Regions from separate parts of the Arthrobacter sp. alpha11c genome, predicted to be linked through region 2. Evidence: riboswitches for the same ligand, from Rfam matches in the RefSeq annotation. Region 2 holds a riboswitch; each other region holds the start of a gene.

Region 1 (3,001 bases), 970 kb from region 2:
CTCCATGACAGGGCAGTGCTGGCAAAGATCGCCGTTGGCGCTTACGGAAACTTCGCCTTAATCAGCAGCCGGCTCTCGGAGATGGGACTCGATGCCGAAGAGGCCATGCTTCCGTTCCAGCGCTCGTTTGACCACTTCCACGAGCGAACAAAGCCAGCGGACTGGTTTGAATCAGTCATGAAGGCCTATGTGATCGACACCGTGTCATCGGACTTCTACCGCATGGTCGCGTCGTTCCTTGACGGCGGGACGCAAGCCTTTGTCCAGAAGGTTGCCTCCGCCGACCAAGCCACGGAAGTATTACGCGTCCTCCTGCGCAGGGCCCTGGCTGATGACCCTCGCCTGGCATCGCGACTGGCTTTGTGGGGCCGCCGCCTCGTCGGTGAAGCGCTGACGCAAGCACAACGGGTAGGCATGGAACATCCCCAGCTAGGACCGCTGCTCAAGGGCGGCGGGGATGCGCGCACGGCAGTCAAGGCCCTCACGGCCGAGCTTGCGGAGCGGCATGGGCGACGCATGTCCGGGCTCGGGCTCACGGCTTAGGAGACTTTCGCATATTCTCCGCGGCCACCAGGGCGCCGGGTGATTATCCGGCGTCGAGCGCTTCCAGCAAAGTCTTGGCCGCCGCCGTCGGATCCTCTGCCTCAGTGATGGCCCGCACCACGACGACCCGGCTCGCTCCCGCGGCAACCACCTGTTCAATGTTGCTGAGGTCGATGCCGCCAATAGCGAACCAGGGGAGGAGGACGCCACCTACGGTCTCCTCGTCCGCGCGCTTTACGGCTTCCGCGGCATATGTGACCAGGTCCAGCCCAACTGCTTCACGGCCTGGCTTTGTGGGCGTTGCCCACACCGGACCAACACAGAAATAATCCAGTCCGCTCCTGCCAGGGGAGGCAGCTATCGCGGCGTCGACCTGTTCCGGCGTATGGGTGGAGAGGCCGATCACGGTGCGGTCGTGGAGGAGGTGACGTGCGGCGCGCAGGGGGATGTCCTTTTGCCCGATATGGAACACCGGAGCCCCGGAAATACTGGCAACATCGGCGCGGTCGTTGACGGCCCACAGCCGCCCGTGCCGTTGGGCCACGTTGTGCAGAACCTCCAGGACCTCAAGCTCCTCGGCGGCCTCGAGCGTCTTGTCGCGAAGCTGGATGATATCGACGCCGCCCTCGAACGCGGCGTCGACGAAGTCTTCGAAATCGCCCTGGCGTTTGCGGGCATCAGTGCACAAGTAAAGGCGGGCAGTGGTGTGGACATCATGCTGGGTCATGGAAACCAGAGTAGTTCCTCTAAACTGGGCACGTACTGCGGGAGCCGTGACAGCGTCATATGACCGTCCGGCTGAGAGGGCTTCAGCGCCGACCGCTTGACCTGATCCGGCTAATACCGGCGTAGGGAAGGAAACATATGGCAGAATCCCGCCAAAACCCCTTGCAGGCAGACGTCGCAGTCATTGGTGGCGGCATCATCGGCCTTGGCATCGCCCACGAAGCCCGCCGCAAGGGCCGCTCTGTGGTCCTCATTGATCCCACCCCCGCAGCGGGTGCGACGTTCGCTGCCGCCGGGATGCTGGCTCCGGTCAGTGAACTCCACTACCAGGAAGAAGACCTCCTGGAACTCATGCTGGAATCCTCCCGACTGTGGCCCGCTTTCATCCGGAGCGTCCATGGCGGCGAATCAGCCACCGGATACCGCACGACGTCGACAATCGCCGTTGGTGCCGACGCCGCCGACCGCCGCGCGCTGGCAGACCTCCGGACAGTCCAGCAGGCCGCGGGGCTCCACGTGGAGCCATTGTCATTGCGGGAAGCGCGCGAGCGTGAGCCTTTGCTGAGCCCACAGATTTCCTGTGCCTTCGACATACCTGCCGATCACCAAGTGGATCCGCGGCGCCTTGCACGGTGCCTCATGGAAGGGTTGGCAGCCCACGAACCAAGTGACGCAACGTGGGTTTCCGGAGCGGAGGACGGTTTCGCCCTGCCGCTCCGCGCATCCCGTTTGCTCTGGGACGGGGACCATGTCTCCGGGGTCGAACTTGATTCCGGCGCCGTCGTTGTGGCCCCTGAGACTGTGATCGCCTGCGGGCTTGATGCGGCAAGGATCTGCGATCTCCCCGAAGGGCTCACCCTGCCCCTGCGGCCCGTTTACGGCGACATTCTCAGGCTGCGCGTTCCTCAACACCTCCAGCCCCTCCTCACATCCACCATCCGGGGCATGGTCCGCGGGGTGCCGGTCTACATCGTGCCCCGGGACGATGGCACGGTGGTGATCGGAGCCACCCAGCGCGAGGACGGACTATCCGCATCCACCAATGCAGTCTCCGCGGGCGGCGTCTACCAACTGCTGCGGGACGCCCAAGTGCTGGTGCCTGCGGTGGCGGAACTGGAACTGTTGGAAGCGCAGCACGCGCACGGCCCGGCACTCCGGACAACGCACCATTACTTGGACGCGTTTCTGGACTGGGACGCGTTACTGGACTCGAGGGCACCATCGACGGTCTCGTGATCGCGTCCGGGTTCTTCCGCCACGGCGTTCTGTTGACGCCTGTGGCCGCCAAAATCGTCGGCGGGCTGATCAGCGGCTCAGCCGACCCTCGATGGTCCATTTTCCGGCCTGATCGTTTTACGGCAACGCGGGATCACCGCCTCCAACCAGCAATCAAGGACACACCATGAACATCAAACTCAACGGCTCCGAACACGCCGTGGCGGACGACGCATCCGTCAGCACTCTCGTCAGCGCCATCACAGGCCGCGTCCTGGACCACCGCGGACAGGCAGCCGACGGCGGCAAGCTGGGTGTCGCCGTCGCCCGCAATTCCGAGGTGGTGCCGCGCAGCCAATGGGCCGCGACTGCGCTCGCCGATGGAGACGAACTCGAACTCGTAACCGCAGTCCAGGGAGGCTGAAAAATGACCGCAGCAAAAACTGACATCCGCACTGATGCTTTGGTGATCGACGGCGTCGAATTCGGCTCCCGCCTGATCATGGGTACCGGTGGT
Region 2 (3,001 bases):
ACTTGGTGCCGACGAATCCGGCTGCAAGGCTTACTCCGGCACCCAGCAGCTTGAAAAAGAGGTTCATGCCCCCAGCCTAGCCTCACATGCAGGCGGCTTGGGACTAGCGGCGGTTTTCCCGTTCCTTGAGGAAAGCTGCCATGGAACCGCGTGGTGCAAGGACAGGGACAACATCGTGATCGGCTTCCCAGACGGCATCTACTGTTCCGAGACCGGCAATTTCCTTGAGCAGGTAATACGTGGGTGGCATCAGCTGCAATGTACCGGCCGCCTCGGCCGCCAGGATCCCATCCACCGGCATCCAGAGTGATTGCCAAGCTTCAGTGGTTTGGTGCTGGGGTGCTGCTTCCGGAGCAGGCTTGGCAACATAGAAGTAGGTGTCGAAGCGCTTGGGCATGTCCGTCGGCGTGACCCAGTTGGCCCAGGGGCGAAGGTCTGAGGAATCAAGGCGAAGTCCGGCCTCCTCCCAAACCTCCCGCAGTGCAGCGGTAAGCACCATGCCTGACTTTGCCGGGGCCTGTTCGGGATCAACGGCGATGGAGCTCAGATGCCAGTTTGCAGCGTGCTGTTCCAGCAGCTCAGCCGGGTAATCCCATCCGTCCTGGTCTGCGGCGTCAACCCGGCCTCCCGGAAAGACCACCATGCCGGCGGCGAAGTCCATGGTGGCAACCCTGTGCTGCACGAAGGCTTCGAGCCCGGCCGGGGAGTCGCGGAGCAGGATGACGCTCGCGGCAAGGCGGGCTTGGGGAACTGGGATGTCCGTCGTGGGAAGGTCCGTCATGAAATACCCCTTTGCCGCGTCGATTCTGCTGGATCATTCTCTCAGGTGTGGTTGCCAGCCGCTTTGTGACTAACCCCCACCTCCCACGAACACCCACAGGTGTAAACTGAACCACGCCCATAAGGGCAGATCTAATAACGACAGGGGAGCGCCGCCGTCGGACCTTGCAGAGATGCAGGAGACGCGAGGGCGCTGAGAGTGCGGACAGCCGCAGACCCTCGAACCTGATCCGGTTAGTACCGGCGCAAGGGAGTCGAGCTTCTCAGAGTGTCCGGATCCGGGCGGCGCAGGCCGACCGGGGGTTTCCGGGGAGCACTTTCCCCTCCTGTACCTCAGGAGGCAGAAAAATGACCACGGCAAGCGTGAAGAAAACCAGTTATAACTGGCGTGTTGTAGACATCGTGGTGGCAGCTTTGATTGCCATCGCCGGCGGCGTGATCTTCTGGGCCTGGTCCCAGGGCGCCGCAATCGTATCCATCCCCATGAACGCCACGTATCCGCCGCTTACCGGTTTGATTGCCGGTGGCTGGATGATCCCCGCCGTCCTGGGCATGCTCATCATCCGCAAGCCGGGCGCAGCCCTGTTCTGCGAAGCCGTCGCCGCCACCGGCGAACTCATCATGGGTTCCCAGTACGGCACCACCGTCCTCATCTCCGGCATCCTCCAGGGGCTGGGCGCGGAACTCGTCTTCGCTGCGTTCCGGTACAAGAAGTTCGACCTGTCCGCTGCACTCCTCGCAGGTGCGGGCTCGGGCCTCTTCTGCGGTCTCAACGATTCCTTCCTGCCTTGGGGCTGGAACATCGCCTACGAAGCAATCGACAAGCTGGCCTACATCGCCTTCACCACGCTCTCCGGTGCGATCATCGCCGGCGCGCTGTCCTGGGTTGCCACCCGCGGGCTGGCCAAGACCGGCGTCCTCAGCTCCTTCGCGTCGCGCAAGGCTGCTTCGGAGCCCGTCTTCAACTAATGCCTGCGAAAGAAGGCAGCGGCCAGGTGCGGCCTGCCGCCATCACCGCCCAAGGGTGGGGATGGCGGCATGCCGGGCGTTCCACACCCGCCATCCAGGACCTCGATCTCCGGATCGAGCCCGGCGAGCGTGTGCTCTTGCTGGGTCCATCGGGCGCAGGGAAGTCGACACTGCTCCATGCCCTCGCCGGTGTGCTGGGTGACGAGGAAGACGATTCGGACGAGACCGGCTCGCTGTTGATCGACGGCCTCGCTCCCCGCGAACAACGCGGCCGTGCAGGTCTGATGCAGCAGGATCCGGAAACCCAGGTGGTGCTCTCACGGGTGGGTGACGACGTCGCGTTTGGCGCCGAAAACCTTGCCGTTCCCCGGGATGAAGTTTGGGCCCGCGTCCATGAAGCGCTCGACGACGTTGGGTTGCGCACGGCTGCAGGCGGCGGTTTGGCACTGGATCACCCGACGGCGGCACTCTCCGGCGGGCAGAAGCAGCGCCTTGCGTTGGCTGGCATCCTGGCGATGCGGCCGGGGCTGATCCTGCTTGACGAACCCACGGCCAACCTCGATCCGGTGGGCGTGCTTGAGGTTCGCGACGCCGTGCAGCGGTGCCTGGAAAAGACCGGTGCCACTTTGGTTGTCGTGGAACACCGTGTGTCCGTCTGGAAGGACCTGGTGGACAGGATCGTGGTCCTCCAGCCACCCTCGGCCGGCGGCGGAGTGCTCCTGGACGGCCCGCCGGATCAGGTGCTCACAGAGGCCCGCACCATGTTGATGGCAGCGGGAGTGTGGGTGCCGGGGTACGTTCCGGCTACTCGCGCCCGCAGGACCACAACCCAGGAAGTGGGCGGCGCTGAATCCGCAGCGCAGCTCCTCCTCGTTGCACAGGACCTGGCTGTCTCCCGTGAGAAGTCGCGCCGTCGCCGCTTCAAAACCATCCCACCCGTCCCCGTGCAATCGGGTATCAGCGCACAAGTACGGGCTGGCCAGGCACTCACCATCACGGGTCCGAACGGTGCCGGCAAATCTACTTTTGCGCTCACATTGGCCGGCCTTCTGGCGCCCGTGGACGGCAAAGTGAGTGCCGCCGTCGAGCTTTCAGAAGGAGCTGGAATCGACCCGTTCAAGTGGAAGGCGGATCAGTTGATTTCGCGCATTGGCACCGTGTTCCAGGAACCGGAGCACCAGTTCGTGACGGGCAAGGTCCTGGACGAGCTGATGTTCGGACCAAAGCATCTGGGACACGGTGAAGAACGCGT
Region 3 (3,001 bases), 1.4 Mb from region 2:
CTGGGAGCACCTGCTTGGACATACGCCGCGTGAAGTTGTTGCCCTACCTCCGCGTACAGCCAGTAGCAGGGCAGGATTGCCGCCAGCAAAACGGCGTAACTGCCCGACGCCGACGTCGCCAGCAGATGGTCCACGTACGACCTTGTCACGGGTCCGGTCTCTGTTGAAGCCGGACGCGTGCTCAGCCAGTCCCGGTGGAGCTCGGACTCCACTTCAAGGCAGAGTTGCGATGATTTTGCCCAGAAGAGCTGCTCTTCTTCAGTGGGGGCAAGTGCACCTGCCCGCGCCAAAACCCTCGAGTAGCCGTTCAGGTAGATGGCGTCCTGGGCGAGGTAGTAGTTGAACTGGGGCTCCGGGAGGCGCCCGGACTGCAGGCCCCGAATGAAGCCGAGGCCGTAAATTGCGTCCAATTCCGGTGCAGCTTCGGCCCACAGCCGCGCGGCAAAGTCGCCGGACTTCCCGGCAGGATTCAGCGCTGGCTCCATGTGGTGGAAGTGGTGAACCGGCCCGCTGCCGTTGCCTACCTCGAGCCGGTCGGCCGCCGCGAGGGCCTGCAGCAGCCACGGCTTGACCTCGCGGAGGGACGCCTCCCAGTTGCCCCTGCGGGCTTGGACCGTGGCCAATGCCGAGGAGAGTGAGCACCCCGTTCCATGGCTGTTCCTGGTATCCACTCGGGGCCCAGGCACCTCGATCACGTCCTGCCGCAGCAAGCCACTCGTATTGACCAGCGCATCCGAACAGTCGTTTCCTGCCAAATGGCCGCCCTTCACCAAAACCGTCGTTCCACACTCAGCAGCCAGTCGCTTGCCTTGGTCAAGCGCCGTGGCCCAATCCGGGGCTTCGGGCTCACCCAACAACATCGCCAGTTCGGGAAGGTTTGGGGTGATGAGATCCGCCAACGGCAAGAGGCTGCGCAAAGATGCTTCGGCGCTCTCACGCAGAAGACGGTCGCCACTGGTGGCCACCATCACCGGGTCAAGGACCACGACGGCGGGACGCACCTCTTCGAGCCAGTTACGGACTTCGTCGATGACGGCCGCGTCACCCAACATCCCGATCTTGACCGCATCAATGTCAATATCGCTGCTGATCGCCTCCAGTTGCTGACGCAGGAACTCCACAGGTGGAACATGGACTGCGCTGACGCCCAGGGTGTTCTGGGCCGTCAAAGCCGTGATGGCAGCCATGCCATAGCCGCCGTGCGCTGCGATGCTCTTCAGGTCTGCCTGGATTCCCGCGCCGCCAGAAGGATCCGAGCCGGCAATGCTGAGCACCCGCGGATGTGGGCGGGCCGGGACTGCTCCGATACCAGTGGGGTAGACAGGGTAGACAGCGGAATTCGACGATGAAGCCATAGTGGACATCCCTTCGCCGGTGCTAACCGGACAGGTTCAACGGGTCTGGATCTCAGCCAGGCCCAGTGCCCGGCACCCCGTGTCAGTTTCCAAGCGTAGCCCGGAACCCCGCCGGCCCGGGAACCGGACGGCCGCGGGGAATGGATGTGACCGGCAGCAACAAAAAAGTCCCGCAGCATCCGCCATAAACGGATGCTGCGGGACTGTCTCACTACTTAACGACTGTCACTCTCATTACTTAACGACTGTCACTGCTTTTGCCGTGCCTACAACTCGGAAGCAGGAACTCCCACCCCAAGGATGATGGGCTCGTCCGCTACCTTCTTTTTGGCAGGCTCTGCAGCTGCCGGCGCCTTGGCCTCATGGGCCGATCCACCTGCGGCGGCAGCAGTTACGTCGTGATGTTCCACGCTGGTTTCGTTTGCGGAACCCTGCGCCCTGCTTGCACTGCGGTTCCTTCGGCCGCGACGGCCACGGGAACGCGATGAATGATCGTGCTCATCGGTAGTGACAGCAGAAGCGCTGCCCGGGGAAACGGCGGAAGCAGTCGCAGGTTCGGACACCGAAGTCCTCGCCTCTTCCTCTGCAGCCGGTGCGGCACCGAGGTGCGAAAATGCCTCTGCCAACAGGTCCAGGCTCATGGCCGGCTTACCGGCAGGTGGTTCCTCATGGTGTTCCACAAACGGAAGAGCCACTTCTTCGCCACCAAAACGCAGAACAGGAGTGGAGCGTGCTTCCCGAACCGCAGCCTCATGACTGGCGGCATCACGTGCAGCCGGTACCCCGGCATCGCCGGTTGCAGCTTCAGGGGCGGATTCATCGGTGTGACCCTGCTGGCTTGCTGCGCGGGCCAGCTCCTCCGCACGGTGAACCTCGTCATCGTGCAAGTGGGCGGCATGCGCTGCAGCGGCGATGGTGGCAAGAGCTGCCCTGGTCGCCTCAGCCTTCGCCTGGCGGGCCGGGTCCACGGACTCCGTGGCTGCCGGAGCCGCGGGGGCGGCAGGCGTGCTGTGGACCGTAGGGGCCACTTCGGCCATTGCCGGTCCCCCACCTTTCCCACGGCGACGCTTGCGATCAGTGCGTGCAGCAGGCTGTTGGGGTTCGGCGTGCGGACGGTGGTGCTCGGCGGCCACAACGTTGGCGCGTCGGTGTTCCACGGGCTCATCATGGGTGACGACACCACGCCCGGCACAGTGCTCGCACTGCTCACCAAACACCTCAAGCAGGCCTGTGCCCATGCGCTTGCGCGTCATCTGCACCAGGCCCAGCGACGTCACTTCGGCCACTTGGTGCTTGGTGCGGTCACGGCCCAGGCATTCCACCAAACGGCGGAGCACCAGGTCACGGTTCGATTCGAGGACCATGTCAATGAAGTCGATGACGATGATGCCACCGATATCGCGCAGGCGAAGCTGGCGAACCACTTCCTCAGCCGCCTCAAGGTTGTTCTTGGTGACGGTTTCTTCCAGGTTTCCACCGCTGCCGGTGAACTTACCCGTGTTGACGTCCACCACGGTCATGGCTTCTGTGCGGTCGATGACCAGGGAACCACCAGAGGGAAGGAATACCTTGCGTTCCAGTGCCTTGTGGATCTGTTCGTCGATCCGCCAGGCAGCGAAAATGTCCTGGTCCTTGGTCCACTTCTC
Region 4 (3,001 bases), 1.3 Mb from region 2:
ATCGCGCGGCTTGTCGTAATAGAGCTCAATGCCGTTGCCTTCCGGATCAGTGAAGTAGAAGGCTTCGCTCACCAAATGATCGGCACTGCCCACAAAGGCGCGCGGTTCATACTCTGCCGCGGTGGCAATGGTGGCCGCCAGGGAAGGCTGGTCCCGGAACAGGATGGCTGTATGGAAAAGCCCGGCTTCGCCACGGCCTGGAATCTGCAGGCCGGCGGCGGGAGCGAGGTGGACTACAGGCTTGCCCAGGCGCCCCAGGTACAGCCCGCCATCCTGCTCAGCCACGATCTCAAGGCCCAGGGCACGCTGATAGTAGTCACTCATCACCCTCATATCGCCGACCTTGAGCATGACGGTGCCCATGGTGAGTTCGGCAGGAAGGAGATCCTGGTTGGATGTCGTCGTCATGTGAAGCTCCCGATTCATAGATGGCCGCCCTTCGGCACGTTCTACTTATGCAAATTACTTGAAGCTTCAATTTATTCCGAGTTAGAAATTTATTCCGAGTTAGACCAGTTTCCCGCGCAGGACTACATGGTTCAGGCTCGCCACAGTTGCGAGGTTCTTCCTCGGATCATCCCGGCAAAGCACGACGTCGGCGCTTGCCCCTTCGCTGATGCCCTCGGCTCCCAGCCACTTCCGTGCGCCCCACGTAGCGGCGCCCAGGACGGCAGTGGACGGCAGGCCGGCGTCGTGAAGCTCCTTCATTTCGTCAGCGATCCTGCCGTGCTTGATTACGCTTCCTGCATCCGTTCCTGTGTAGATGCCGACACCTGCTTCAAAGGCCTCGAGCACCCGTTCGCGGCGTCGCTCCCAAAGCCGGGTCATGTGGTCCGCGTACACCGGAAACTTAGGTGCGGCCTGGGCCGCGATATCCGGAAAAGTCGCGATGTTAACCAACGTAGGAACAATCGGGACAGACTGCTCCACGAGACGGGGAATGTGACGGGGCAAAAGGCCAGTGGCGTGCTCAATGCAGTCAATCCCGGCGTCGAGCATGTCATCAACGGTGTCTTCAGCGAAGCAGTGGGCAGTCACCCTGGCCCCTTCGTCGTGGGCGGCCGCAATGGCATCCCGCACGACGTCCCTAGGGAAGGAAACCGTCAGGTCACCGGCACCGCGATCGATCCAATCGCCTACGAGTTTGACCCAACCGTCCCCGTCCCGGGCTTCCTTACGGACTGTCTCCACGAGCTCGCCCGGCTCCACTTCGTGACCCAGGCCACGCAGGTAACGCCGGCTCCGGGCGATGTGGCGTCCGGCACGAAGCAGCCGTGGGAGATCCTCCCGCCGCTGAACCCAACGTGTATCGCTTGGCGAGCCGGCGTCACGGATCAACAACGTGCCGGCTTCTAGGTCGGCCTGCGCCTGGGCAAGAGTTGTCTGCTCATCAACTGCCCGCCGACGCCAAGGCCGATGTGGCAATGGGCGTCCACAAAACCAGGGAGGACCCATCCCTCCAGTATGGAATCGGGTGCGGCAACGGGACGTTCGAACGTCAGTTTGCCATCAACGGACCACAGCCCATGCCGTTGATCGTCTCCTGCCACAAGCACAGGACCAGTGAATTCGATGATGTTGGCCATGGCAAAAGCCTAATCCGCCGCCATGCCACAGACCTCCCATATGGGTACGGCTGCGGTACCGCTGCGGGGTATGACTGGGCCCCGGATCAGAGCTGTGGTAGCTTCGTCTACGACCACACGGGGGCCCCTGCAGGGGCTGAGATCGGACTGAAGCAGTCTGCGACCGTTGAACCTGTCCGGGTAATGCCGGCGAAGGAAGTGAGTAATCCTTTGAGCACCACCGAAACACAGCACAGCTCTGCCCAAGACCAGACCAATACCAGCGAAAAGGCGGCGGAAACCGTCACCCAGTCACTGAAGTCCCATTCGCTGGCCTGGCTGGAAGACCCGGCAAATGGTATCCGGGTCCCCGTTACGGAGATTGCTTTGGAGCCCTCCCCCAACGGTGAAGCCAATGAGCCACTGCAGGTATACCGAACTGCCGGACCGGGCAGTGACCCCGTGGTGGGCCTGGAGCCGTTCCGCACCGGATGGATCGAAGCCCGAGGAGATACCGAGGCATATTCCGGGCGGGAGAGGAACCTGCTCGACGACGGCAAATCAGCGGTACGCCGCGGCGCGGCGTCCCAGGAGTGGAAGGGGGCGCAACCGGTGCCCCGCCGCGCCGTCGAAGGCAAAACCGTCACCCAGATGCACTATGCCAGGCAAGGCATCGTCACGCCGGAAATGCAGTTTGTGGCGCTGCGGGAGAACTGCGACGTTGAGGTGGTTCGCAGCGAAGTGGCTGCCGGGCGCGCTATCATCCCCAACAACATCAACCACCCCGAGTCCGAGCCCATGATCATTGGCAAGGCCTTCCTGGTCAAAATCAACGCCAACATCGGAAACTCCGCCGTCACCAGTTCCATCGCCGAGGAAGTTGACAAGCTGCAATGGGCAACCCAGTGGGGTGCCGATACTGTCATGGACCTGTCCACGGGAGACGACATCCACACCACCCGCGAGTGGATCATCCGCAATTCCCCCGTTCCGATCGGCACAGTACCCATCTACCAGGCCCTGGAGAAGGTCAACGGCGAGGCCAACAAACTCACGTGGGAAATTTTCCGGGATACGGTCATCGAGCAATGCGAGCAGGGCGTTGACTACATGACAATCCACGCCGGAGTGCTCCTGAGGTACGTGCCCTTGACGGCAAACCGGGTGACAGGCATCGTCTCCCGCGGCGGCTCGATCATGGCCGGATGGTGCTTGGCGCACCACGAGGAAAACTTCCTCTACACGCATTTTGATGAGCTCTGCGAAATCTTCGCCAAGTACGACGTCGCATTCTCCCTGGGCGACGGATTGCGCCCCGGCGCCACAGCCGATGCCAACGACGCCGCGCAGTTCGCCGAGCTCGATACGCTTGCCGAGCTGACCCAGCGGGCTTGGGAATTTGATGTGCAGGTGATGGTTGAAGGACCCGGGCATAT

What was found. A riboswitch is a leader RNA that binds a small molecule or an ion and turns the genes downstream of it on or off. The one in region 2 is predicted to bind thiamine pyrophosphate.
Region 1: linked by a shared signal. The riboswitch ahead of thiO (glycine oxidase ThiO) and the one ahead of ACTAQJ_RS19500 (ECF transporter S component) in region 2 are both predicted to bind thiamine pyrophosphate.
Region 3: linked by a shared signal. The riboswitch ahead of ACTAQJ_RS02245 (bifunctional hydroxymethylpyrimidine kinase/phosphomethylpyrimidine kinase) and the one ahead of ACTAQJ_RS19500 (ECF transporter S component) in region 2 are both predicted to bind thiamine pyrophosphate.
Region 4: linked by a shared signal. The riboswitch ahead of thiC (phosphomethylpyrimidine synthase ThiC) and the one ahead of ACTAQJ_RS19500 (ECF transporter S component) in region 2 are both predicted to bind thiamine pyrophosphate.

What each region holds. Positions count from the first base shown of each region.
Region 1 is NZ_CP196747.1:46,034-49,034, forward strand. It holds gene ACTAQJ_RS00230 (ferritin-like fold-containing protein) at 1-543, shown strand, start outside; gene thiE (thiamine phosphate synthase) at 587-1,270, opposite strand; TPP riboswitch at 1,298-1,415, shown strand; partial or broken gene thiO (glycine oxidase ThiO) at 1,408-2,675, shown strand; gene thiS (sulfur carrier protein ThiS) at 2,672-2,908, shown strand; gene ACTAQJ_RS00250 (thiazole synthase) at 2,912-3,001, shown strand, end outside.
Region 2 is NZ_CP196747.1:4,194,100-4,197,100, forward strand. It holds gene ACTAQJ_RS19490 (DUF4235 domain-containing protein) at 1-67, opposite strand, end outside; gene ACTAQJ_RS19495 (NUDIX hydrolase) at 104-781, opposite strand; TPP riboswitch at 914-1,050, shown strand; gene ACTAQJ_RS19500 (ECF transporter S component) at 1,129-1,749, shown strand; gene ACTAQJ_RS19505 (ABC transporter ATP-binding protein) at 1,749-3,001, shown strand, end outside.
Region 3 is NZ_CP196747.1:484,548-487,548, reverse strand. It holds gene ACTAQJ_RS02245 (bifunctional hydroxymethylpyrimidine kinase/phosphomethylpyrimidine kinase) at 1-1,355, opposite strand, end outside; TPP riboswitch at 1,347-1,445, opposite strand; gene ACTAQJ_RS02240 (Rne/Rng family ribonuclease) at 1,622-3,001, opposite strand, start outside.
Region 4 is NZ_CP196747.1:399,905-402,905, reverse strand. It holds gene ACTAQJ_RS01805 (VOC family protein) at 1-408, opposite strand, end outside; partial or broken gene ACTAQJ_RS01800 (amidohydrolase family protein) at 508-1,586, opposite strand; TPP riboswitch at 1,694-1,801, shown strand; partial or broken gene thiC (phosphomethylpyrimidine synthase ThiC) at 1,797-3,001, shown strand, end outside.